3 regions of the Pseudomonas kulmbachensis genome follow, and region 3 is predicted to be linked to each of the others. Evidence: riboswitches for the same ligand, from Rfam matches in the RefSeq annotation. Region 3 holds a riboswitch; each other region holds the start of a gene.

Region 1 (7,938 bases), 1.3 Mb from region 3:
CGAAGCCGACGCCGGCTGGACAGAAAGCCTGATCTATCTGTGGGGCAAGCATGGCGTCGGGCGTACGCACTTGCTACAGGCCGCCTGCCTGCGCTTTGAACAGATGGGTGAGCCGGCGGTGTACCTGCCACTGGCCGAGTTGCTGGATCGCGGCATTGAGATCCTCGATAACCTTGAGCAATACGAACTGGTCTGTCTGGATGATCTTCAGGCAGTGGCCGGTCGTGCTGACTGGGAAGAAGCGCTGTTTCACCTGTTCAACCGTTTGCGTGACAGCGGGCGTCGCCTGCTGATTGCTGCCTCCACCTCGCCCCGTGAATTGCCAATCAAGCTGGCGGACCTCAAGTCCCGCCTGACCCTTGCACTGGTCTTTCAGATGCGCCCCTTGTCCGATGAAGACAAGCTGCGTGCCTTGCAGTTGCGCGCATCGCGTCGTGGCTTGCACCTGACCGACGAGGTTGGGCACTTTATTCTCACGCGCGGCACCCGCAGCATGAGTGCGCTGTTCGATTTGCTCGAACGTCTCGATCAGGCGTCTTTGCAAGCGCAGCGCAAGCTGACCATACCGTTCTTGAAAGAAACCCTGGGCTGGTAGCTCGCGCCTTTAAAACCGTAGCCTGCAGACCTTTCCGGCAATTTTTAGGCGGCACAAAGCCTGCGTCGCAGAATGGTTGCGCGCGCAAAGTCGATTGTCAGAGGTGTAAAGCCTTAGATGCATCGAGAAAACCCTTGAGTCACATTTAGATCGATTGAATTTGCAAATGAGGATCATAGAAGGCATAGTCGCGGCTACTTTTCCTACAAGCCACGGTCGTGCCCATGCTAAAGCGCTTCGCACCCCTCGTGCCCCTAGCACTCGTTACCCTGTTGTTTGGCTGTGCTGCTCACACTCCTGTGTCGCAACAAGTCGTCGAACGTCAGGCTCATAAGTCATCCTCGGTATCGCAATCTTCCGCTATTTATCAGGAAGAGCTGGCAACCGAAAAAGAACTGGCTGACTTCTCCGCCAACAGCAAGCCTTACGAACTGCCAGCTTTGGCTGACAGCATCCTTGAGCGTGGCATGGCCTTGATCGGTACGCGTTACCGTTTTGGCGGCACCTCTGAGGCAGGCTTCGATTGCAGCGGCTTCATCGGTTATCTGTTCAAAGAAGAGGCGGGCATGCAATTGCCGCGCTCAACGCGTGAAATGATCAACGTAAATGCACCGTTGGTCGCACGAAACAATCTGAAACCAGGTGATTTGCTGTTCTTCAGCACCAATGGTCGTGGTCGTGTAAGCCATGCCGGGATTTACCTGGGCGATGACCAGTTTATCCACTCCAGCAGCCGCCGCAGCGGTGGTGTACGGATTGATAACCTGGGTGACAGCTACTGGAGCAAGACCTTTATTGAGGCCAAGCGCGCACTCGCGATGGCACCTTCGAGCGTAGTAGCTCGCAAGTAAAGTTAATGTCTTACTTGAAGTTCTGTTGCTAAGCGCTAGAATTCAGTCGCATTGTTAAATTCCTGAAGCCGCGAAGGTGCCCCCTGTCGCGGCTTCGGGTTTCGCGGCCAGAGTTGCCGTATCCAGAATCAGGAACATTCTGTTTATGTCGATCATGGCCCGCGTTGCACTTTTGACTCTAGCAGCACTGCTCAGTGCCTGCGCGAACCGCACGGCACCGCCTCCCGTTGCGCAAAAGCCGCTTGTATTTATCAGCCACCCTGAAGAAACCTCACCGATTGCCGCAGACGTGCTGTTTCGCGCTTTGGGGCTGGTTGGCACGCCTTATCGCTGGGGCGGCAATACCCCGGATTCGGGTTTTGATTGCAGCGGCCTGATCAAGTACGTGTACAACGACGCAGCGGGTATTTCGCTGCCGCGCACCACCCGCGAGATGATCGTGATGCAGGCGCAGAATATTGGTCAGGACAAGCTGCAAACCGGCGACCTGCTGTTCTTTGCCACCAATGGTGGCTCCCAGGTCAGCCACGCCGGGATCTACGTCGGCGAAGGCCGCTTTGTACACGCGCCGGCCACGGGCGGTACGGTCAAGCTGGACAGCCTCAACAAAGCCTACTGGCAAAAAGCCTATCTGAACGCCAAGCGGGTCCTGCCGAACGAGCAGCATCTGGCGCGTTTGCCGTAACCGCAAACCTGCTGTAGCCGCTGATAAGGTCCGAAGGGCCTTCAGGATATGGGGCTGCTAGGCAGCCCATCACAGCCTCGTTCCTCGTCAGCGGCTACAGCCAGGCTTTTACTTGCCTGACACCCGCCAGATCTTGTTGCCGACATCATCGGCCACCAACAAATCCCCTTGCTTGTCGATGACCACGCCCACCGGCCGGCCCATGGCCTTTTCGTCTGCGTTGAGAAAACCGGTCAACACATCGATCGGCATGCCTGTGGGCTTGCCGTCCGCGAAGGGCACAAAAATCACCTTGTAGCCACTGTGCGGCTTGCGGTTCCAGGAGCCGTGCTGGCCTATAAAAGCGCCTTCAGTAAAGTCGGGGAGTTTGCTTCCTGCGGCAAAGCTCAGGCCCAGAGACGCGGTGTGCGGGCCCACTGCGTAGTCCGGGGCAATGGCCTTGGCCACCAGTTCCGGGTTTTGCGGGTTGACCCGTACATCCGCATGCTGGCCGTAATAGCTGTAGGGCCAGCCATAGAAGCCGCCGTCCTTGACTGAGGTGATGTAGTCGGGCACCAGGTCGCTGCCGATTTCGTCGCGTTCGTTGACGGCAGTCCAGAGTTTTCCGGTTTTGGGCTCCCAGTCCATCCCGTTGGGGTTGCGCAGGCCTGAAGCGAAAATCCGGTGATTGCCGGTGGCGCGATCAACTTCCCAGATTGCGGCGCGACCTTGCTCCTTATCCATGCCGTTCTCGCCGACGTTGCTGTTGGAGCCGACACTGACATACAGCTTGGAGCCGTCGGGGCTGGCGATGACGTTTTTGGTCCAGTGGTGATTCAACGGCCCGCCCGGCAGGTCGACGACTTTGGTGGGTGGGGCGCTGATGCTGTTTTCGCCTGCCTGATAAGGGAAGCGCAACAGCTTGTCGGCGTCGGCGACATACAGATCATTGCCCACCAGCGTCATGCCAAAGGGCGAGTTCAGATTCTCGATAAAAACCGTACGGGTTTCGGCTACGCCGTCGTGGTCAGCATCGCGCAACAAGGTAATCCGATTCGCGCTTGGCACTCCGGCCCCGGCGCGGGCCATCACCTTGTCCGCGATCCAGCCCTTGATGCCCTTGCTGTCATCCGGTTTGGGCGGTGAATTGGTTTCTGCCACCAGTACGTCGCCGTTGGGTAATACGTAGAGCCAGCGCGGGTGGTCAAGGTTTTCGGCAAAGGCTGTTACTTGCAGGCCTTGGGCGGCAATTGGCGTGGCACCGTCAGGCCAGCCGATCGCCGGGGCGATATTGACGGTCGGGATGAGTGTCTTGTTCGGTTCGGGCAGTTTCGGCGTAGGTCCCGTGCCATCACTCACTTGCAGGGTCGAATTCTCGCCGCAGGCAGCCAACCCCGTCGCAAGTACGATGACAATAGCGTGCTGGCGCTTGAACATGTGTATCTCCATGAGGTTTTGGTCTTGTAAGTCATAGAGAAGCGTAGCCGCTTAAAGGTTCAGGTCAGAGCCTTGTATAAAGCGTTTTGGTGCCACCTTTAATTGACGCTCCACCCCCAACCCTCTAACCTTCGCGGCTTGTTTCAGGTGCTCTATGGTCCCGGATCGATAGAGTGAAACAGGGAAGCCGGTGAGGGCGTGTTTGACCCACACAACCGCCATGATCCCGGCGCTGCCCCCGCAACGGTAAATGAGTCAAAACCACGCTGAGTGCCACTGTGTTTTCGCACGGGAAGGCGCGTGGTCAGGGGTTGTCCTTCGGGATGGAACCGCTTGTGAGCCCGGAGACCGGCCTGATCCATCCAGCATCCTCGCGGCGGGCGATGGTGTGTTGTTTATTGTCCCCCGCCTCCCGTTTGCATCATTGAGCCCCAACGGAGAGCTGCCATGAACGAATCCCCCGAACGCGACGAACGTCATCAGGCGCGCATGCTGCGCAAAAAAGCCGTTATGGACGAGCGCATTGCCAGCTCGCCCAATGAGTGCGGGCTGCTGCTGGTATTGACCGGCAACGGCAAAGGTAAAAGCAGTTCCGCTTTTGGCATGTTGGCCCGGGCCATGGGCCACGGCATGCAGTGCGGTGTGGTGCAGTTCATCAAGGGTCGCAACAGCACCGGCGAAGAGATCTTCTTCCGCCGCTTCCCCGAGCAGGTGCGTTATCACGTCATGGGCGAAGGCTTTACCTGGGAAACCCAGGATCGTCAGCGTGATATCGCCGCCGCTGAAGCCGCGTGGGAAGTGTCCCGCGAGATGCTGCGTGACCCGTCCATCGGGCTGGTGGTGCTGGATGAGCTGAATATCGCGCTCAAGCACGGCTACCTCGACCTTGAGCAGGTACTCGCCGACCTGCAAGCCCGTCCGCCGATGCAGCATGTGCTGGTCACCGGGCGCGGCGCCAAACCTGAACTGATTGATCTGGCCGATACCGTGACCGAAATGGGTGTGGTGAAACACGCCTTCCAGGCCGGGATCAAAGCCCAGAAAGGCATCGAATTGTGAGTGTTGAAGTATGAGAGCGTCACGTCATTGCCCGGCGGTGTTGATCGCCGCACCGGCTTCCGGTCAGGGCAAGACCACCGTTACCGCCGCCCTGGCCCGGTTGCATCGCAATCAGGGGCGCAAGGTGCGGGTGTTCAAATGTGGCCCGGACTTTCTCGACCCGATGATTCTTGAGCGCGCCAGCGGTGCGCCGGTGTATCAGGTGGATTTGTGGATGGTGGGCGCCGATGAAAGCCGCCGTCTGCTGTGGGAGGCTGCTGCAGATGCGGACCTGATCCTTATCGAAGGTGTTATGGGGCTGTTCGACGGCACACCGTCCAGCGCCGATCTGGCGCGGCATTTTGGTGTGCCAGTCTTGGCGGTGATCGATGGTACCGCGATGGCCCAGACCTTTGGTGCACTGGCCTTGGGCCTGGCGCGCTATCAGCCGGATCTGCCGTTTGCCGGTGTGCTGGCCAATCGGGTCGGCACGGTGCGCCACGCGCAGTTGCTCGAAGGCAGCCTGACCGAAGGCTTGCGTTGGTACGGCGCGCTGTCCCGCGAGACCGGGATCGAGCTGCCGAGCCGTCACCTGGGGTTGGTCCAGGCCAGTGAGCTGAACGATCTGGATGTACGCCTCGACGCGGCGGCGAATGCCTTGGCCAGTACCTGTGAGGTAGCGCTGCCGCCCGCGGTCGAGTTTAAGGCGCCTGAACCGGTTGCGGTCGAGCCGTTGCTGGCCGGGGTGCGGATTGCCGTGGCCCGTGACGAAGCGTTTGCCTTCACCTATGGTGCGAGCCTGGATCTGTTGCGGGCGATGGGCGCTGAGCTGGTGTTTTTCTCGCCAATTCGCGATGTCCGCTTGCCCGAGGCTGACAGCCTGTATTTGCCGGGCGGTTATCCCGAGTTGCATCACCTTGAGCTGTCGCGCAATACGCCGATGCTGGAGGCGATTCGTGCCCATCACGTTGCGGGCAAGCCGCTGCTCGCCGAATGCGGCGGCATGCTTTACCTGCTCGATGCCTTGACCGATGTTGAGGGGCAGCGTGCTGAACTGGTGGGTTTGCTGGCTGGGGAGGCGACGATGCAAAAGCGTCTGGCTGCGCTGGCGTTGCAAGCCGTGGACATGCCCGAAGGGTTGCTGCGCGGTCACACCTATCATCACTCGCTGACCAGTACCGAGCTTGAGCCCATTGCCCGCGGCCTGAGCCCTAACGGCGGGCGTGGCGCTGAAGCGGTATATCGCGAAGGGCGGATGACCGCCTCTTATGTGCACTTTTACTTCCCGTCCAATCCTCAGGCCATTGCCGCGTTGTTCGCGCCATGCGCCGTGAAGGCGCCATGACCGACAACGCATTTAGCCCTGAAGAACGCGCAGCCGTGTACCGCGCCATTGCCGAACGCCGCGATATGCGGCATTTCAGCGGTGGCAGTGTGGCGCCCGAGTTGTTGTCGCGTTTGCTGGAAGCGGCGCATCAGGCCCCGAGTGTGGGGTTGATGCAGCCGTGGCGGTTTATCCGCATCACCGACCGCGAGCTGCGTGGCAAGATCCAGGGCCTGGTCGAAGACGAACGGGTGCGCACCGCCGAGGCGCTGGGCCAGCGCTCCGATGAGTTCATGACGCTCAAGGTCGAAGGCATCAACGATTGCGCCGAGGTGCTGGTGGCGGCGTTGATGGACGACCGCGAAAAGCACATTTTTGGCCGACGAACACTTCCGGAAATGGATATGGCATCGTTGTCCTGTGCCATTCAAAACCTGTGGTTGGCGGCACGTGTCGAGGGCTTGGGCATGGGCTGGGTATCGTTGTTCGAGCCTCAGGCGTTGGCTGATTTGTTGGGGTTGCCCGCAGGCGCCAAGCCGCTGGCTGTGTTGTGCCTGGGCCCGGTCGAGGCTTTTTATCCGGCGCCGATGCTGGTGCTGGAAGGGTGGGCGCAAGCGCGTCCACTGAGTGAATTGGTGTATGAGAATTATTGGGGAGTGAGTCCATGAGTGTGGCGTTGCTGTGCGTCGCCGGGGTGGCGCTGGATGCACTGTTGGGTGAGCCCAAGCGTTGGCATCCGCTGGTGGCGTTTGGCCGGATGGCCGAGCGTATCGAGCAGCGTTTCAATTCCGGTGGTCGTGGCTGGCGCAGTCATGGTGTGACGGCGTGGGTGCTGGCGGTATTGCCGCTGACGGTTCTGGCCACGGCACTGTCGTGGCTGCCTTATATCGGTTGGTTGGTGGACATTCTGGCGCTGTATTGCGCGCTGGGCATGCGCAGCCTCGGGGAGCATGTGCAACCGGTTGCCCAGGCATTGCGCGCCAATGATCTGGATGAGGCGCGCACCCGGGTCGGGTATCTGGTCAGCCGCCAGACCAGCGAGCTGGACTCGACTGAAGTGGCCCGCGCCGCCACCGAATCGGTACTCGAGAACGGCAGCGATGCGGTGTTTGCGGCGATTTTCTGGTTTGCCGTGGCCGGTGCGCCGGGCGTGGTGCTCTATCGTTTGAGTAATACGCTGGACGCGATGTGGGGCTATCGCAACGAACGCTTTGAGCGATTTGGTTGGGCCGCTGCCCGGATCGACGATGTTCTTAACTATATTCCTGCAAGGCTGGTTGCTCTGACTTACGCCGTACTGGGTAAAACCCGACTGGCCTTGAAGTGCTGGCGCAAACAGGCCCCGCTGTGGGACAGCCCCAATGCTGGCCCGGTCATGGCCGCAGGCGCCGGTGCGTTGGGTGTTGAGTTAGGTGGCCCGGCGATTTATCACGGCGAACTGCATGAGCGTCCGCAGTTGGGTGAAGGTGTACCGGCAGATGCCGACTCGATTGGTCGTGGCTGGCAACTGGTGCAGCGTGGCGTGTGGCTGTGGCTGTTGATTCTGTGTGTGTGGAGTGAATTCTATGCTTGAGCACGGCGGGCGTTTGCGCAGGGCAGCGTTGCATTACGGCATTGCCGAAGCCGACTGGCTGGATTTGTCCACTGGGCTGGCGCCTTGGCCATTTGCTATTCCGCCGATACCTGAACGTGCTTGGGCGCGCTTGCCTGAAACCGACGACGGTCTTGAGCAGGCAGCCTGCGCCTATTACGGCGCACTGAATGTGCTGCCGGTGGCGGGTTCGCAATCAGCCATTCAGTTACTGCCGCGCCTGCGCCGCAGTGGCAAGGTTGGCGTGCTGTCGCCGTGTTACGCCGAGCATGCGCATGCCTGGCGGCACAGTGGGCATATCGTGCGTGAAATCATGGAGCAGGAAGTCGATTTCTACCTCGACAAGCTGGACGTATTAGTCGTGGTCAATCCCAACAATCCTACGGGGCTGAGCCTGACCCCTGAGCGTTTGCTGGAATGGCATGCGCGGCTGGTGCA
Region 2 (7,938 bases), 110 kb from region 3:
GCCCGGCCCGGTACAGCGACGAGTCAGCAAAGCTGTCACTGGCCAGTACCCGGCCCACCAGAATCAGCGCCGTGCGCCGAAAACCCTTGGCCTGGACCTTGGCTGTAATGTCCGCAAGCGTGCCTTGCACCCAGTCCTGATCCGGCCAGCTAGCACGGTGGATCACCGCAATCGGACAATCACTGCCGTAATGCGGTGTCAGCTCGGCCACAATATTTTCAAGGTTCTTGACCCCCAGGTGAATGGCCATGGTTGCTTTGTGCTGCGCCAGACTGGCCAGTTCTTCGCCCGCAGGCATCACGGTTTTTTCCGCATAACGGGTCAGAATCACGGTTTGTGAAATATCGGGCAGGGTCAATTCTGCACCCAAAATGGCTGCGCAAGCCGCAGTGGCCGTCACCCCAGGAATGATTTCAAAGGCGATATTGAGCTCGCGCAAGCAGCGGATCTGTTCGCCAATCGCCCCGTACAGGCTCGGATCGCCGGAGTGGACGCGGGCCACATCCTGGCCTTTGGCGTCGGCCGCCTTGATCAGCGTGATGATTTGCTCAAGGTGCAGCTCGGCGCTGTTGATCACCTGCTCGGCCTGATGGCCTTGCAACACCGCTTCGGGGACCAGTGAGCCTGCGTAAATGATCACCGGGCAGCTGCGAATCAGGCGCTGGCCTTTGACGGTAATCAGCTCTGGATCGCCGGGCCCGGCGCCGATGAAATAAACAGTCATGGCAGTCTCTTGAAAGGGTCGTGATAGAGCTGTTCTTGAACAACGCTCATAGTGAGGCGGGGGATTATCGCGGGTTTTGCTCGATAGAGGCCAACGCAAAGGTTGCCCCCGGCGATTTTTGTCGTGTTATCAGAAGGCTTGCCGCTGCACCGCCGAGTTGTTCGGCCAGGGCCAGTGCGGCACTTTCGGCAATGCCGAAACATCCGGTTTGTTCGAACGCAAGGGACGAGCGATGGCTCAGTTCTGGCGCGTACGGTGCAAGTTGTTGCGCGCTGAACACCTCGAAACCGAGGTTGAGTTGCGCGGCCAGTTGCAGCAAACCAGGTTCCAGGCGTTTGCGATCGATACTGGCCAAGGCGCTGACTGCGCTCAGTGCGATCCCGGCCCGGCCCAGTGACTGTTCGATCAGCGTCAACAGTTCTTGTGTACTGCAACCCTGACGACAGCCCAGGCCAATCACCAGGATTGGCGCGGTGCTGTGTACTGTCACGCCGAGTACTGACCAGCAGACTTGCGGCGGAACAGCCAGGCGCTGATTACACCCAGAGCCAGCCAAAAGGCAAAGTTGGTCAGTTGCGAGGCAATTTTGAACTGCGACTCCAGCTCTGCGGGCGCCAGGCTGGAGTGCACCAGTGGCTGCGGTGCGCCAAAGAGATGGGGAACCACCAGAATGGCTACGCCCAGCACTTTCAGTGCCCAGTGCTTACCGAATACCAGCAGTGCGATTGCGACGGCGGTTGAGGCTGCAGTGCTGACCCACCAGATTTGCCTTTGCAGCAGATCAGCCGCGGCGGTGCCCGGCAACTCGGGCGGCAAGCCCAAGGTTGGCGCCAGACAGAACACCGCATAACCGGCAAGGCCCCAGAGCAAACCCTGGGATGTGCGAGTTGGCGCGCGCAAGGTGTACAGGCCCGCCAGCATCAGGGCGAAACCAACAGCAACTACCAGATTGCCGCCAGTGTTGGACAGCACGCGCTGCCAGCCGTCCTCCGGCTCCCAGGCCTCGGCATCATGTTCGTGGGCAGGCATGGCCATATCTGCATGCTCGTGTGCTTCGGTGGCGGCCGGTTTCTCGTAGGTTTCCGCTTGCAGAATCAACGGGGCGACCCAAAAACTTTGCAGCAAAGTCAGCAGTAGAGCGGCCAGCAGACCGGTGAAGCCTGCGGTTTGAGCGATACGCTTAATCATGGCAGGCACTCTCAATGGCACGGGAAGGCGGAGCTGTGACGGGTGTCATGGGCCGCGTTGTGGACCGCATCGATATGCGAGAACCCGGCAAAGTACACGAGAAAAGCGCCCAGCACGGCAGCGCCGACAGCGGCCACAATGCGTTGGCTTTGGGTAGCGGTAGTAGCGGCGGAATGGGTACGGCTGGTGCTGATAGACATGGCGCTTGCCTCTGGTCGGACGACGGGCAGCAAAGCGCAAGAAAACCCCGCGAACGAAGCTCGCAGGGTTTAACAGCGCCCGCCCACCGCGGGTTTGTTATTCATATTAACCAGGCCGGTCTCCGGGCTTGCGAGGGGCTCAACTGTTGAGCCTGCAAACATCTCCTTCCCATGCATCGAGCACAGTGGATCTGATGTTTCTCTCGCTTACCGTTGCGGGGGCAGCGCCGGACTTGTCAGAGCAAAACGCCTGACGCACCGGTTTCCCGTTTCACCCTGTGAAGGGCACCTGATACAAGATGTGTAGGAAACCACAGGGATGTGGGTATGCACAAGTCCTGTGGGAGCGAGCCTGCTCGCGAAGGCCTCAAGCGCTTCGCGAGCAGGCTCGCTCCCACAGTTATGAATTCATGCAGTTGCCAGCATGCTTTTGACCTTGTCGCGCAATTGATCAATCGAGAAGGGCTTGCCAATCACCGCCATGCCTTCTGCAATCTCAAGGGTTTCGGCGTAGCCGCTGGCAAACAGGATGGGCAGCCGTTGGCGCAACTCGCGGGCTTTGTCTGCCAGCGCCCGGCCGTCCATGCCCGGCAATCCGACATCGGTCATCAGCAAGTCGATGTGCTGGGCCTGGTCTGCCAGCAGTTCCATGGCGCGCTCGCTGCCATCGGCTTCAAGCACACTGAACTCCAGTTCTTGCAGCACGTCTACGATGAGCATCCTAACAATGGCGTCGTCTTCGACCACAAGGATGGTGGAGGGTGTAGCGGACATAATCATGATCTCGATAAAAATTTAAGCGCGGGTCTCACAGGCAGCAAGAATAGCCTTCACCCGCATTTGAGTGTGTTTGTTTGTGCGTAAAAGTGCTCTTAAAGGTAAGAAAATAGAACTATTGCTCGGTAATCCGGCAAACTCCAGTTTTTTATGACAGTACACGGGCCTGAAGAATGAACTCACCCGCATCAATTGATGAGCGCAGCTTTCGTAAGCTCTTGAGTCGCAACGTTGGCTTGCCCTTAGCCGTCGGTGTGCTTAGTGCCGCACTGTTTGTGGTTATGGTCAGCTATTTGTTGTCAGTGATCAGGTGGGTTGAACACAGTGACCGGGTTATCAGTAATGCCAACGAAGCCGTGCGCCTGACGGTCGATTTGGAGACCGGCATGCGCGGCTTTCTGATCACCGGCGATGAACATTTTCTCGACCCCTATGCCGTGGCCAAACCGCAGATCAATGTGCAATTGAAGAGTTTGCAGGAATTGGTCAGCGATAACCCGCAACAGGTCGACCGCCTCAAGCGCCTGGAAGCGCTGCAAGAGGAGTGGAATACCTATGCGCAATCGATGGTCGATATGCGCCGTCAGGACGGTGACTACCGCTCGGCGGTACAGGCCGGTCTAGGTAAGCGCCTGAGCGATGTCATTCGCAAGGAATACGACGACTTCATCCAAATGGAGCAGCAACTGCGGGTCACCCGCAGTGAAGATGTCAGTCGCACGACAATCATCAGTGTTGGTCTTTATCTGTTTTTTGTATTGGGTTTGAGCGGCTTTCTGGCCTATATCGGGCGTCGTGATTTAATCGAACTTTCAAGTAGTTACAACAATGCCTTCGAGTCACAAATCAAGACTGCGCAGCGTCTCGAGCAGCAGGCATGGCTGCGTAACGGGCAAACTGAACTGGCCGAACAGGTGCTGGGCCGTCTGACCCTCAATATGCTGGGCCGTAATATTCTGCAGTTCTGCGCCCAGTACCTGGGGTCAGTGGTCGCTGCGGTGTATGTACGTGAAGATCACGGTGGCCTCAAGCGTGTGGCCAGTTATGGTTTTTCTCGCGAGCAAGAAGCGCAGGATCAACTGATCCACAATGACGAAGGCATTGTTGGGCAGGCCGCACAGCAGGATCAGCTGATTCGCCTGGACGACGTGCCCGCCGACTACTGCTTAAAAGTCAGCTCAGGGTTGGGCGAAGGCAGTCCGCGCAGCGTGCTGGTAGTACCCACCAGCGATGATGATCGGGTCAATGGCGTCATCGAACTGGGCTTTCTCAGGCCTCTGACCGATCGGGATATCGAGCTGTTCGAACTGATTGCCGACAACATTGGCATGTCGATTGAGGCCGCGCGCTATCGTCAGCGTCTGCAAGAGGTGCTGGCCGAGACTCAGCAGCTCAATGAGCAACTGCAAGTGCAGCAGGAAGAACTCAAAACCGCTAACGAAGAGCTCGAAGAGCAGTCGCGCATACTTAAAGAGTCGCAAACCAGCCTCGAAACCCAGCAGGCCGAGCTTGAGCAGACCAACGAAGAACTGGCAGGCCAGCGCGACGCGATGGACCGCAAGAACAGTCAGCTTAATCAGGTGCAAGTACAGCTTGAAGAGCGCGCCGAAGAGTTGCAGCGCTCCAGCAAGTACAAGTCCGAATTCCTGGCCAATATGTCCCACGAGTTGCGTACGCCGCTGAACAGCTCACTGATTTTGGCCAAACTGCTGTCGGAAAACCCGCAACAGAACCTCAGCGCAGAGCAGGTCAAGTTTGCCGAGTCGATCTATTCGGCGGGCAATGACCTGCTTAACCTGATCAACGACATTCTGGATATCTCCAAGGTCGAAGCCGGCAAGCTCGAAGTACGCCCCGAGAACACCAGCGTGGCGCGAGTGGTCGAAGGTTTGCGCGGCATGTTCCAGCCACTGGCGGGTGAAAAGTCGCTGGCCTTTGAAGTCCAGTTGCAGTCTGGCACTCCGTCGATGATCTACACCGACAGCCAGCGCCTGGAGCAGATTCTTAAAAACCTGCTGTCCAATGCGATCAAGTTCACTGAAAAAGGTCGGGTCAGCCTGGCCGTATCGCGTCAGCCGGGTGTTGGCATTGCGTTTGCGGTCAGTGATTCCGGGATCGGTATTGCCCCGGAGCAACAGGACAGCATCTTCGAAGCCTTCCGTCAGGCCGATGGCACCACCAACCGCCGTTATGGGGGCACTGGACTGGGCTTGTCGATCTCCAGGGATCTGGCGACCCTGCTCGGTGGCTCGATCAATGTCAGCAGTAAACCGGGGCAGGGCAGCATCTTTACCCTGATCCTGCCTGAACAGTATGTAGAGCACGGGCAAGAACCTGCCCAACTGCCGATTGCCGCTGCGCCACGGGTTGCGCTGGTGGCCGCCAAGCCCCAACCGCTGCCAGCGGTGGTTGCACCGCTCGACATCCCACGTTTTATGGATGACCGGGAACAGGCTCCGTTTTCCACGCGCTGTATTTTGGTGATCGAAGACGAGCCTAATTTTGCGCACATCCTCTTCGATCTTGCGCATGAGCTGGGCTATCGCTGCCTGGTTGCCCATGGCGCGGACGAAGGCTTCAGCCTGGCCGCAGAGTTTATTCCTGACGCAATCCTGCTCGATATGCGCCTGCCGGATCACTCCGGGCTGACTGTGTTGCAGCGCCTTAAGGCGCTGGCACCTACCCGGCACATCCCGGTTCACGTGATTTCCGTCGAAGATCGAGTCGAGGCGGCGATGCACATGGGCGCCGTGGGCTATGCGGTTAAACCCACCAGTCGCGAGGAACTGAAAAATGTATTCGCCCGTCTGGAGGCCAAGCTCACGCAGAAGGTCAAGCGCGTGTTGCTGGTTGAAGACGATGACCTGCAGCGCGATAGTATTGCCCGCCTGATCGGCGACGATGATATTCAAATCACCGCAGTTGGCTTCGCCCAAGAGGCACTCGACCTGCTGCGCAGCAATATTTACGACTGCATGATTATCGACCTCAAGTTGCCGGACATGCTGGGCAACGATTTGCTCAAGCGCATGTCGACCGAGGATATCTGCTCGTTCCCGCCGGTGATCGTGTACACCGGGCGCAACCTGACCCGCGATGAAGAGGCCGAGCTGCGCAAGTATTCGCGCTCCATCATCATCAAGGGTGCCCGCTCGCCGGAGCGCTTGCTGGATGAAGTGACATTATTTCTGCACAAAGTTGAATCTCAGTTGTCCCATGAGCGGCAAACGATGCTCAAGACCGCTCGCAGCCGCGACAAGGTCTTTGAGGGGCGCAAGATTTTGCTGGTGGATGACGATGTACGAAATATCTTTGCCCTGACCAGTGCGCTGGAGCAAAAAGGCGCCATTGTGGTCATTGGCCGCAATGGCCGCGAAGCCATCGAGCGCTTGAACGAAATTGAAGACATCGACCTGGTGTTGATGGACGTAATGATGCCGGAGATGGACGGCTACGAAGCCACCGTTGAAATTCGCAAGAATCCACGCTGGCGCAAGCTGCCGATCATTGCGGTCACGGCCAAGGCGATGAAGGACGATCAGGAACGCTGCCTGCAAGCGGGCTCGAATGATTACCTGGCCAAACCGATTGACCTGGACCGGCTGTTTTCCTTGATCCGGGTCTGGCTCCCGAAAATGGAACGACTCTAAAGTGCATCGAAACACCGATATTGAGTTAAGGCTGCTGATCGAAGCGATCTATCTCAAATACAGTTATGACTTTCGCGATTACTCCGGCGCTTCGATCAAGCGTCGGGTCAATCACGCATTGCGTCAGTTCGACTGCAACACCATTTCGGCCCTGCAGGAGCGCATCCTGCATGACCCTACGGCCTTTATGCAGTTGCTGCAGTTCCTGACCATTCCCGTGAGCGAGATGTTTCGCGACCCGGAGCATTTCCTGGCAATTCGCCAGGAGGTGGTGCCGATCCTCAAGACCTACCCGTCGCTGAAAATCTGGATTGCGGGTTGCAGCACCGGCGAGGAGGTGTACTCGATGGCCATCCTGCTGCGTGAGGAAGGCCTGCTGGACCGTACCATTATCTACGCAACCGATATCAATCCGCGGTCCCTGGAAAAAGCCAAGCAGGGGATTTTTTCCCTGGAGAACATTCGAGCTTATACCCACAACTACCAAAAGGCCGGTGGTCAGCGCTCGTTTGCCGATTACTACACCGCCGCCTATGACTACGCGATTTTTGACAAGACGCTGCGCGAGAACGTGACGTTCGCTGATCACAGCCTGGCGACCGATAGTGTGTTCTCAGAAACCAATTTAATTTCATGCCGTAACGTATTGATTTATTTCAATAAAAATCTTCAAAACAGAGCCTTTGGGCTGTTCGAGGAATCGCTCTGCCATCGCGGCTTCCTGATGCTTGGCAGCAAGGAAACCCTGGATTTTTCGGACTACAGCAAGCAATTCACATCCGTGCTCAAACAAGAACGGATCTATCGCAAGCTATGACTGTCCAAAACAGCTGCTGGGCTAACCAGGGACCTGTCGAAGCGGTGGTGATCGGGGCTTCTGCGGGCGGCGTCGAAGCCTTGCTGACGATTTTCGCCGACCTCAAACCCGGTTATCGCCTGCCGATCATTGTGGTCCTGCATTTGCCTGACGAGCGTCGCAGCCAAGTGGCCGAGGTGTTTGCCCGGCGCTTGCCAGTACCGGTCAGGGAGGCTCAGGACAAACAGCCAATCGAGCCGGGCACCTTGTACTTTGCAGCCCCTGGGTATCACCTGTCGATCGAGCATGATCACAGTTTTTCCTTGAGTCAGGAGGAGCGCGTGCATTACTCACGACCTGCCATTGATTACCTTTTTGAATCCGCAGCCGACGTGTATCAACAGCGTTTGGCTGCGGTATTACTGACGGGCGCCAACCAGGATGGTGCGCGGGGAATGAGCCTGGTCAAGGAATTGGGTGGTTTGACGATCATCCAGGACCCTGACGAAGCTCAGGTTTCGACCATGCCGCGAGCGGCACTGGATCTGTGCCAACCGGACTGCATTCTTCCCTTGCGCGGCATTGGCCGTCTGCTCGTCGAGC
Region 3 (7,938 bases):
ACCCAACTGGCGCAGATGGTCGCCGTGGTCCTGCAGGTGACGCTCAAGAATCAGGTTGGCCGACTGAAAACCTATCCGCCAAGCCGTGGTCGTGGGCAGGTTGCGCACATCCACCGAAAAGAAGTTGCGCCCAGTCGGCAGTACATCCAGCCGCCCACGACTCGGTGCACCGCTGGGGCCTGCCGGTACAAAGCGCCCGGCCAGGGCATCCAGCAGGCCCTGCATCTCGGCTGGGCCGCAGGCATCCAGACGCGGGGCCACGACCTCAAGCAAGGCGTCGAAAATTGCCCGAACCTCGGCCCATTGCGCGGTATCGGGCAGTTGCAGGGTGCCCTGTAAAGCCTGTTCGATCAGTTGCGCAGCGTACAATTCCAGACGCTCGCGAGTGTCTCCGGCTGTACGCCAAAGCTCGGCGCTGATGGCCTGCAACACGCGAGGCTGACGTGCTGTCCAGGGTTCGGCCAACGCGCAGTCCAACGGGTCAAAGCCCAGCTCAAAGGCTTTGGCCAGTGCCCGCAGCACACTCGATTGCGCGCCACGGCCATCACCACGGGGGATGCGCAATAACGCCAGCAGCGTGTCAATACGCAGGCGCCCGGCTGGCGATTCACCGAAGATATGCAGCCCGTCACGGATTTGCGACTCTTTAAGGTCACACAGATAGGTGTCGAGCCGCGGTAGCCAGATCGCCGCATCTGCGTCACTGTCCAGCTTCTCGTCCAGTTGCAGCTCGCGGTCGATGCGGGTTTCACGTACCAACGCAAGAATGTCGCGCTGCAGCTCGCGGGCGCGACGTGGATCAAGTAACTGCGCTTCGTAATACTCGTCGGCCAGCAACTCCAGATTACGCAGCGGCCCGTAGGTTTCGGCACGGGTCAGCGGCGGCATCAGATGATCGATGATCACCGCCTGCGTACGGCGCTTGGCCTGGGCACCCTCGCCCGGATCATTGACAATAAAGGGGTAGACGTTGGGCATCGGCCCCAAAATTGCGTCCGGCCAGCAGTTTTGGGATAGCCCCACGCCCTTGCCCGGCAGCCACTCCAGATTGCCGTGCTTGCCCACATGCACCACCGCATGGGCACCATAGGTATTGCGCAGCCAGAAGTAGAACGCCAGATAAGCATGGGGCGGCACCAGGTCCGGGTCGTGGTACACCGCACTGGCATCCACCTGATAACCCCGCGCCGGTTGAATACCGACAAACGTCAGGCCAAAACGCAGCCCGGCAATCATCAACCGACCGCTGCGAAACATCGGATCGTTCTGCGGCCCTCCCCAGCGCTCGGTCACTGCCTGACGATTGGCCTCAGGCAGACGATTGAACATCGCCAGGTACTCATCCAGAGCCAGGCTCTGCATGCACGGGCGCAGATCGAGACTGTCGAGGTCATTGCTGACCCCTCCCAGCAAGGCTTGAATCAGTGCAGTGCCGGTTTCAGGCAGTTCGCAGTCCACGGGATAACCCTGGGCCTGCAAGGCACGCAAAATGTTCAGCGCCGCCGCCGGTGTATCCAGCCCCACACCGTTACCAATCCGGCCATCGCGGGTCGGGTAGTTGGCCAGGATCAGCGCAATACGTTTTTGCGGGTTGGCCACACGGCCCAGCTCAACCCAGCGCCGCGCCAGCTCTGCGACAAAGTCCATGCGCTCGGGGTGGGCGCGATAACACACCACATCCGACTGGCTGCGCTCACTGCGCCATGCCAGGTCCTTGAAACTGACTGGACGGCTGATAATTCGCCCATCCAGTTCGGGCAAAGCAATATGCATCGCCAGATCGCGCGGCCCCAACCCCTGTTCACTGGCTTGCCAGCCGGGTTCGTTGTCTTGGGCGCAAATGGCCTGAATCACCGGAATATTGCGCCGAAACGGACGCAGGTGCGGGGCTTCTGGGCTCGATTGGGCAAAGCCTGTGGTGTTGAGAATGACCCCGGCCTCGACGTCATCCAACAAGTCCTGCACCACCGCCAGGCACCCCGGCTCCTTGAGACTGGCCACGGCAATCGGCAACGGATTCAGCCCGGCGGCCTGCAGCCGCTGGCAAAACACATCGACGAATGCGGTGTTGGCAGCCTGCAGGTGTGAGCGATAGAACAACAGCGCCGCCACCGGTTGCCCAGTTTGCCAGTCGGCCTGCCAGTTCTTGAGCTCGGCGCTGGAGTGCTGCGGATGATAAATCGCGGTGCGCGGCAAGGTTTGCGGCTCGTCCCACTCATAATCGCGGCCCAGCCACTGACTGGCCAGGCAACGATAGAGTTGCAAGGCGTTATGCCGCCCGCCCTGACGCAAAAAATGCCAGAGCCGCTCGCCCTGTTCAACGGGCACGGTGCTCAGTGCGCTGAGTTCCGGGTCGGGGCGGTCGTCGCCGGGCACCAGAATCAGGGTCACGCCGCGCTCGGCCAATTGCACCAGACGCTCGATACCGTAGCGCCAATAGCCAATACCGCCGTGTAACGACAGCAAAATCACCTTGGCGTGCTGCAGCACCTCATCGAAATATAAATCGACTGAACCATGGTTTTGCACCTGCATCGGGTTGGCCAGACGCAGGCTTGGATAATCTTCAGGCAACTGCTGCGCCGCTTCGGCCAGCAGTGCCAGGCTTGAATCACCACTGCACAGGATCACCAACTCGGCGGGGGTCTGGCCTAAATCGGCAATATTGTCGTCCGATACAAAGCCACCGGGCTGGGTCCTGAGCAAATGCATGGCTTATACGCTCAACGCTGTACGCAAGGTGGATTCAAGCAGTGCCGCGTCCAGATCCTGGCCGATCAGTACCAGTTTGGTGGTGCGCGCTTCATCGCTGCCCCAGGCGCGGTCGAAGTGCTTGTCAAAGCGTGTGCCCACCCCCTGGATCAGCAAACGCATCGGCTTGCCCGGGATTGCGGCAAAGCCTTTGATCCGCAGAATCCCGTGCTTGACCACCAGTTGGGTCAGGGCTTCCATCAATACGCGTTCTTCGCCCTGTGGCAGCTCGATGGAAATCGAGTCGAAGGCATCATGGTCGTGATCATCGTGGTCGTCATCGCCGTCGTGGTGATGGTCGTGGTGGCTGTGGCGGCCATCGATATGATCTTCCGAACCTGCGCCCAAGCCCAGCAATACGTCCAGTGGCAAGCGGCCGCTGCTGGCTTCGATGATCTTGACCGCAGGCGGCAGTTCTTCAAAAACTTCGGCACGTACTTTTGCCAGGTCTTCAGGGCTGATCAGATCAGCCTTGTTGAGGATAACCAGGTCGGCGCTGGCCAGTTGGTCAGCAAACAGTTCGTGCAGCGGCGACTCGTGATCCAGGTTCGGATCAAGTTTGCGTTGGGCATCCACCTGATCCGGGAACGCCGCAAAAGTGCCAGCGGCCACAGCCGGGCTGTCGACCACGGTAATCACCGCATCAACGGTGCAGGCGCTGCGGATTTCCGGCCACTGGAAGGCCTGAACCAGTGGTTTGGGCAGGGCCAGGCCCGAGGTTTCGATCAGGATATGGTCGATATCGCCACGACGCGCCACCAGCTCGCGCATCACCGGGAAGAATTCTTCCTGCACGGTGCAGCACAGGCAGCCGTTAGCCAGTTCATAAACACGACCGTTGGCTTCTTCTTCGGTGCAACCGATGCTGCACTGCTTGAGGATTTCGCCGTCGATGCCCAGCTCACCGAACTCATTAACGATCACGGCGATGCGGCGGCCCTGAGCGTTATCGAGCATATGACGGAGCAACGTGGTTTTGCCCGAACCGAGAAAGCCGGTAACGATCGTGACAGGGGTTTTGGCCAGTGTTTTCATCGGATGCCCTTTGGCAAAGCGGCGGGCATACGGGACGACGACCGCAGGCAGAGCGCGGTCAGTCTTCGCCACCGGATCACCCCGCCCGGTTGAAGTAAGAATCTGTCACGAGGCAGGTCTCCTGGCTTACGGCTGTGCATCAAGCTGATGATGCACAACCCTGCGCCTTCCCGCCTGTGAGGCAGTGGCATTGCAGGGTCAATGACCGTTTACAGTTGCGGGGGCAGCCGCGGCATACCGCGTTCCCTTCTTAGCTTCGCGTGGCGAAGAACCTCGAACCCGCAAGGCTACGCAGTGCTTTGTAACAGGTCAACACGCTGTAGATACTCTATTGCGGGTCAAGCCCCTTATGGGAGTGAGCCTGTTCGCGAATGCTCTTCGCGAGCAGGCTCACTCCCACAATTGAAGTATCTCTGTCGCTGAGGAGCGAGGCTGCGGCTACGGTGCTGGCTCATGAGTTGTGGTTTAATTGCCGCCTTTTTTCAGCCGCCACGCTTCAAGGATCTGCCCATGCCCGCCTCTAAACCGACCCACGTCCTGATTATTGGTTACGTGTGGCCTGAACCGCGCTCTTCGGCGGCAGGCGGGCACATGATGCAAATCATCGAGAGCTTTTTGCAGCAAGGCTGGCAGATCACCTTCAGCAGCCCGGCCGGTATCGGCGAGCACAAGGCCGACCTGGCTGTGCTGGGCATCGATGAAGTGACCATCGAACTCAATAACAGCAGCTTTGATGCCTTTATCACTGAACTGGCCCCGGATATCGTGCTGTTCGACCGATTCATGATGGAGGAGCAGTTTGGCTGGCGTGTCGAGAAGCATTGCCCGCAGGCCTTGCGCGTGCTGGAAACCTCCGACCTGCAAAGCCTGCGTGACGCCCGTCAGCAACAGCTCAAGGCGCGCCTCAAGCAAAACACCGAACAGGACGACTTCAGCAGCCTGTTCGCCCCTGCGCAACGCGAAACTTTCGAACAGATGGCAGACGCTGATCTGGCACAACGGGAAATCGCCGCGATCTATCGCAGCGACCTGAACCTGATGATTTCCGAATACGAGATCGACCTGCTGGTCGAGCAGTTCCATGTACCCAAGGCCCTGCTGCACTGGTGCCCGCTGATGGTCGACAGCGTGCCCGCCGAGTTCGTGCCCTATGAACAGCGCCAGCACTTCCTGAGCATCGGCAACTTTCGTCATGCGCCGAACTGGGACGCGGTGCTATGGATGAAGACTCATATCTGGCCCCTGATCCGCCAGCAACTGCCGACAGCACAACTGCATGTCTACGGTGCTTATACCCCACCTAAAGCCACCGCGTTGCACAATCCGGCGCAGGGTTTTCACGTGCTCAACTGGGCTGAAGATGCCCTTGAAGTGATGAGCAATGCGCGCATTTGCATGGCTCCGCTGCGATTTGGCGCGGGGATCAAGGGCAAGATTGCTGACGCCATGCTTTGCGGAACCCCCAACGTGACCACCCCGGTGGGCGCCGAAGGCATGCACGGCGATTTGCCGTGGGCCGGCGCCATCGAACAGAGTGCCAGCGCGATTGCCGCGGCTGCGGTTGAGCTGTACCAGAACTCCGAATCCTGGCATCAGGCCCAACGCCATGGCCAGGCATTGCTTGAGGCCCGCTACCTGCAAAGCAAACACGGCCCGGCGCTGGTGCAGCGCATCGAAGCCTGCCGCGCGGGGCTTGAGCAACATCGGCGCAACAACTTTACCGGGGCGATGCTGCGTCATCACCAGCACAAAAGTACCCAATACATGTCGCAGTGGATCGAAGCCAAGAACCGTCCAAGCACCGTCTAAAAGACCCCACCAGTAGGTCAGTGTGTACGCCTGAGCAGGTAGGTATCCATGATCCAACCCTTGCGCTGGCGTGCAGCTTCACGGGTTTGCTTGATCTGCTCACACACGTCAGCCAGCTTGCCGGCAATCAAAATCTCGTCCGCAGTGCCTATATACGCGCCCCAGTAAATATCCAGATCCTCATCGATAAAGGCCTGGAACGCGCAGTTGGCATCGAGCATCACCACCACATTATCGAGGTCTTCGGCCACCAGACGCCGACCCGTGGTGATACGAATCGGCTGGCCTATGTCATTGAGCGGCACCCGATGCCGCGCCGCCAAAGCCTGAACACTGCTGATGCCCGGAATCACCTGATAGTCGAAACCGCTGCAGCCATTGGCCCGTACCCGATCCAAAATACGCAAGGTGCTGTCGTACAAGCCCGGCTCACCCCACAGCAGGAATGCACCGCACTCACCTTCGCCCAACTGGTTCTCGATCAAGTTCGTGAACACTTCGGCCCGCTGCTCATGCCAGTCCTCAACCCCCTGAGTGTACGAAGGCGTTGAGTTGTTGCGCTTGGGGTCGCTGACCTGCACCACGCGGTAATCCGGCTCACGAATATAGCGCTCGCAGATTTCCAGCCGCAGGCGCACCAGGTCTTCAGTGGCCTGCCCCTTATCCAGCACAAAAAAAACGGCGACGCGGTTCAGCGCATTGATTGCCTGCACGGTGATGTGTTCAGGGTCGCCAGCGCCCATCCCTATCAACAACAGTGTTTTCATCGCGTTTTATCCTTGACTGGCAGGAAGCTTGAGAAGACGGCATCATCGCCGGAACAAGAAAACCTGAAACGGTTAAGCCCATGACTCGACTCGCCAGAGCTACAGACCCGTCTTACGAACTGATGGACGACCACAATGGCTTGTCGATCATATATCGCCAGCATGGTTTTCCCTGCCCCTTGGTGCGCTGGCACTTTCACAAGGAATACGAGCTGCACCTGATTGTCGCCAGCAGCGGCAAAGTGTTTGTGGGCGACTATATCGGCAATTTCTACCCCGATACATTGTTCCTCACCGGCCCCAACCTGCCCCATAACTGGATCAGCCAGATCACCGAGGGCGAAGTAATCAGCACGCGCGACATGCTGGTGAATTTCACCGATGAGTTGCTCGAAGGCGCCGCATCAGTGTTTACCGAGCTTAAAACACTGACGCCGATGCTGGAGCGCTCCCACTACGGCATCGAGTTTCGCTGCAAAGCCACCCTGCGCAAGGCCGTGGACCTGATGCAATGCATTGCCAGTTCCACTGGCGTCACCCGTCTGGGGCACTTTTTGATTCTGCTGGAGTTGCTGGCGGACTGTGATGACTACCAGTTGCTGTCAGGGGTCATGGCCGGGCAACTCGCCGACGAACAGACCATCGACCGTACCAACCGGGCCGTGGACTATATCTTCAGCCACTACGCACGAGAGCTGCCGCTTGAAGAGGTGGCCGCCTACATGGGCATGAAACCCACCTACTTTTCCCGCGTATTCAAGCAGGCCACCGGACGCTGTTTTATCGAGTTCGTCAATCGCTTGCGTATCAGCAAGTCTTGCGAGCTGCTCGCCGATGGCGAAAAACCTGTCACCGATGTCTGCTTCGAGTCGGGTTTCAACAATATTTCCAACTTCAATCGCCGTTTTCAGCAACTAAAAGGCATGACCCCGTCACACTATCGACGCCTGGCGGTGCAGCGTTTGACCGAGCAAAACCATCCAGGACTGAATGAACGCCTGCGCAGTGCAAAATAGTATCGGTTTGAGTGTTGCCAGTGATTTGTCACAACGGTGATTGAGGGCTGTAATCGGCCCAGGCGCTTGCCCCTTGCGAGCCGCTATAAAAACAATAACCGTCCTTCAAAAGCCGCCTGGCCGATGAAGTGGAGTGCTCAATGAATATTCCTGTCAAAGCGTTATGTGTCGCTACGTGCATGACCCTCAGCGGCTTGAGCCTGGGCGCGCAGACCCTGACCATCGCCACGGTCAACAACAGCGACATGATCCGCATGCAAAAACTGGCGAAAATCTTCGAGAGCGAGCACCCCGAGATCAAGCTGAACTGGGTGGTGCTGGAAGAAAACGTATTGCGCCAACGCCTGACCACTGACATTGCCACCCAAGGCGGCCAGTTCGATGTGCTGACCATCGGCATGTACGAAGCCGCACTCTGGGGCGCCAAAGGCTGGCTCGAACCCATGACCGACCTGCCCGCCACCTATGCCCTCGATGATGTGTTCCCCTCGGTACGCGACGGCTTGTCGGTCAAGGGCACCCTTTACGCCCTGCCGTTCTATGCCGAAAGCTCGATGACC

Evidence for each region. A riboswitch is a leader RNA that binds a small molecule or an ion and turns the genes downstream of it on or off. The one in region 3 is predicted to bind cobalamin.
Region 1: another riboswitch for cobalamin. It lies ahead of cobO (cob(I)yrinic acid a,c-diamide adenosyltransferase); the one in region 3 lies ahead of cobW (cobalamin biosynthesis protein CobW).
Region 2: another riboswitch for cobalamin. It lies ahead of U5A05_RS11455 (CbtB domain-containing protein); the one in region 3 lies ahead of cobW (cobalamin biosynthesis protein CobW).

What each region holds. Positions count from the first base shown of each region.
Region 1 is NZ_OY817088.1:1,340,450-1,348,387, forward strand. Features, by position in the region: gene hda (DnaA regulatory inactivator Hda) at 1-595, shown strand, start outside; gene U5A05_RS06250 (C40 family peptidase) at 820-1,446, shown strand; gene U5A05_RS06255 (C40 family peptidase) at 1,592-2,131, shown strand; gene U5A05_RS06260 (PQQ-dependent sugar dehydrogenase) at 2,240-3,547, opposite strand; cobalamin riboswitch at 3,676-3,918, shown strand; gene cobO (cob(I)yrinic acid a,c-diamide adenosyltransferase) at 3,995-4,606, shown strand; gene U5A05_RS06270 (cobyrinic acid a,c-diamide synthase CobB) at 4,617-5,930, shown strand; gene bluB (5,6-dimethylbenzimidazole synthase) at 5,927-6,577, shown strand; gene cbiB (adenosylcobinamide-phosphate synthase CbiB) at 6,574-7,482, shown strand; gene cobD (threonine-phosphate decarboxylase CobD) at 7,475-7,938, shown strand, end outside.
Region 2 is NZ_OY817088.1:2,511,260-2,519,197, forward strand. Features, by position in the region: gene cobM (precorrin-4 C(11)-methyltransferase) at 1-724, opposite strand, end outside; gene U5A05_RS11445 (cobalamin biosynthesis protein) at 789-1,214, opposite strand; gene U5A05_RS11450 (CbtA family protein) at 1,211-1,912, opposite strand; gene U5A05_RS11455 (CbtB domain-containing protein) at 1,924-2,112, opposite strand; cobalamin riboswitch at 2,209-2,420, opposite strand; gene U5A05_RS11460 (response regulator) at 2,521-2,886, opposite strand; gene U5A05_RS11465 (response regulator) at 3,063-6,539, shown strand; gene U5A05_RS11470 (CheR family methyltransferase) at 6,541-7,356, shown strand; gene U5A05_RS11475 (chemotaxis protein CheB) at 7,353-7,938, shown strand, end outside.
Region 3 is NZ_OY817088.1:2,616,580-2,624,517, reverse strand. Features, by position in the region: gene cobN (cobaltochelatase subunit CobN) at 1-2,712, opposite strand, end outside; gene cobW (cobalamin biosynthesis protein CobW) at 2,716-3,786, opposite strand; cobalamin riboswitch at 3,881-4,077, opposite strand; gene U5A05_RS11865 (glycosyltransferase) at 4,297-5,595, shown strand; gene cobF (precorrin-6A synthase (deacetylating)) at 5,613-6,362, opposite strand; gene U5A05_RS11855 (AraC family transcriptional regulator) at 6,443-7,378, shown strand; gene U5A05_RS11850 (ABC transporter substrate-binding protein) at 7,519-7,938, shown strand, end outside.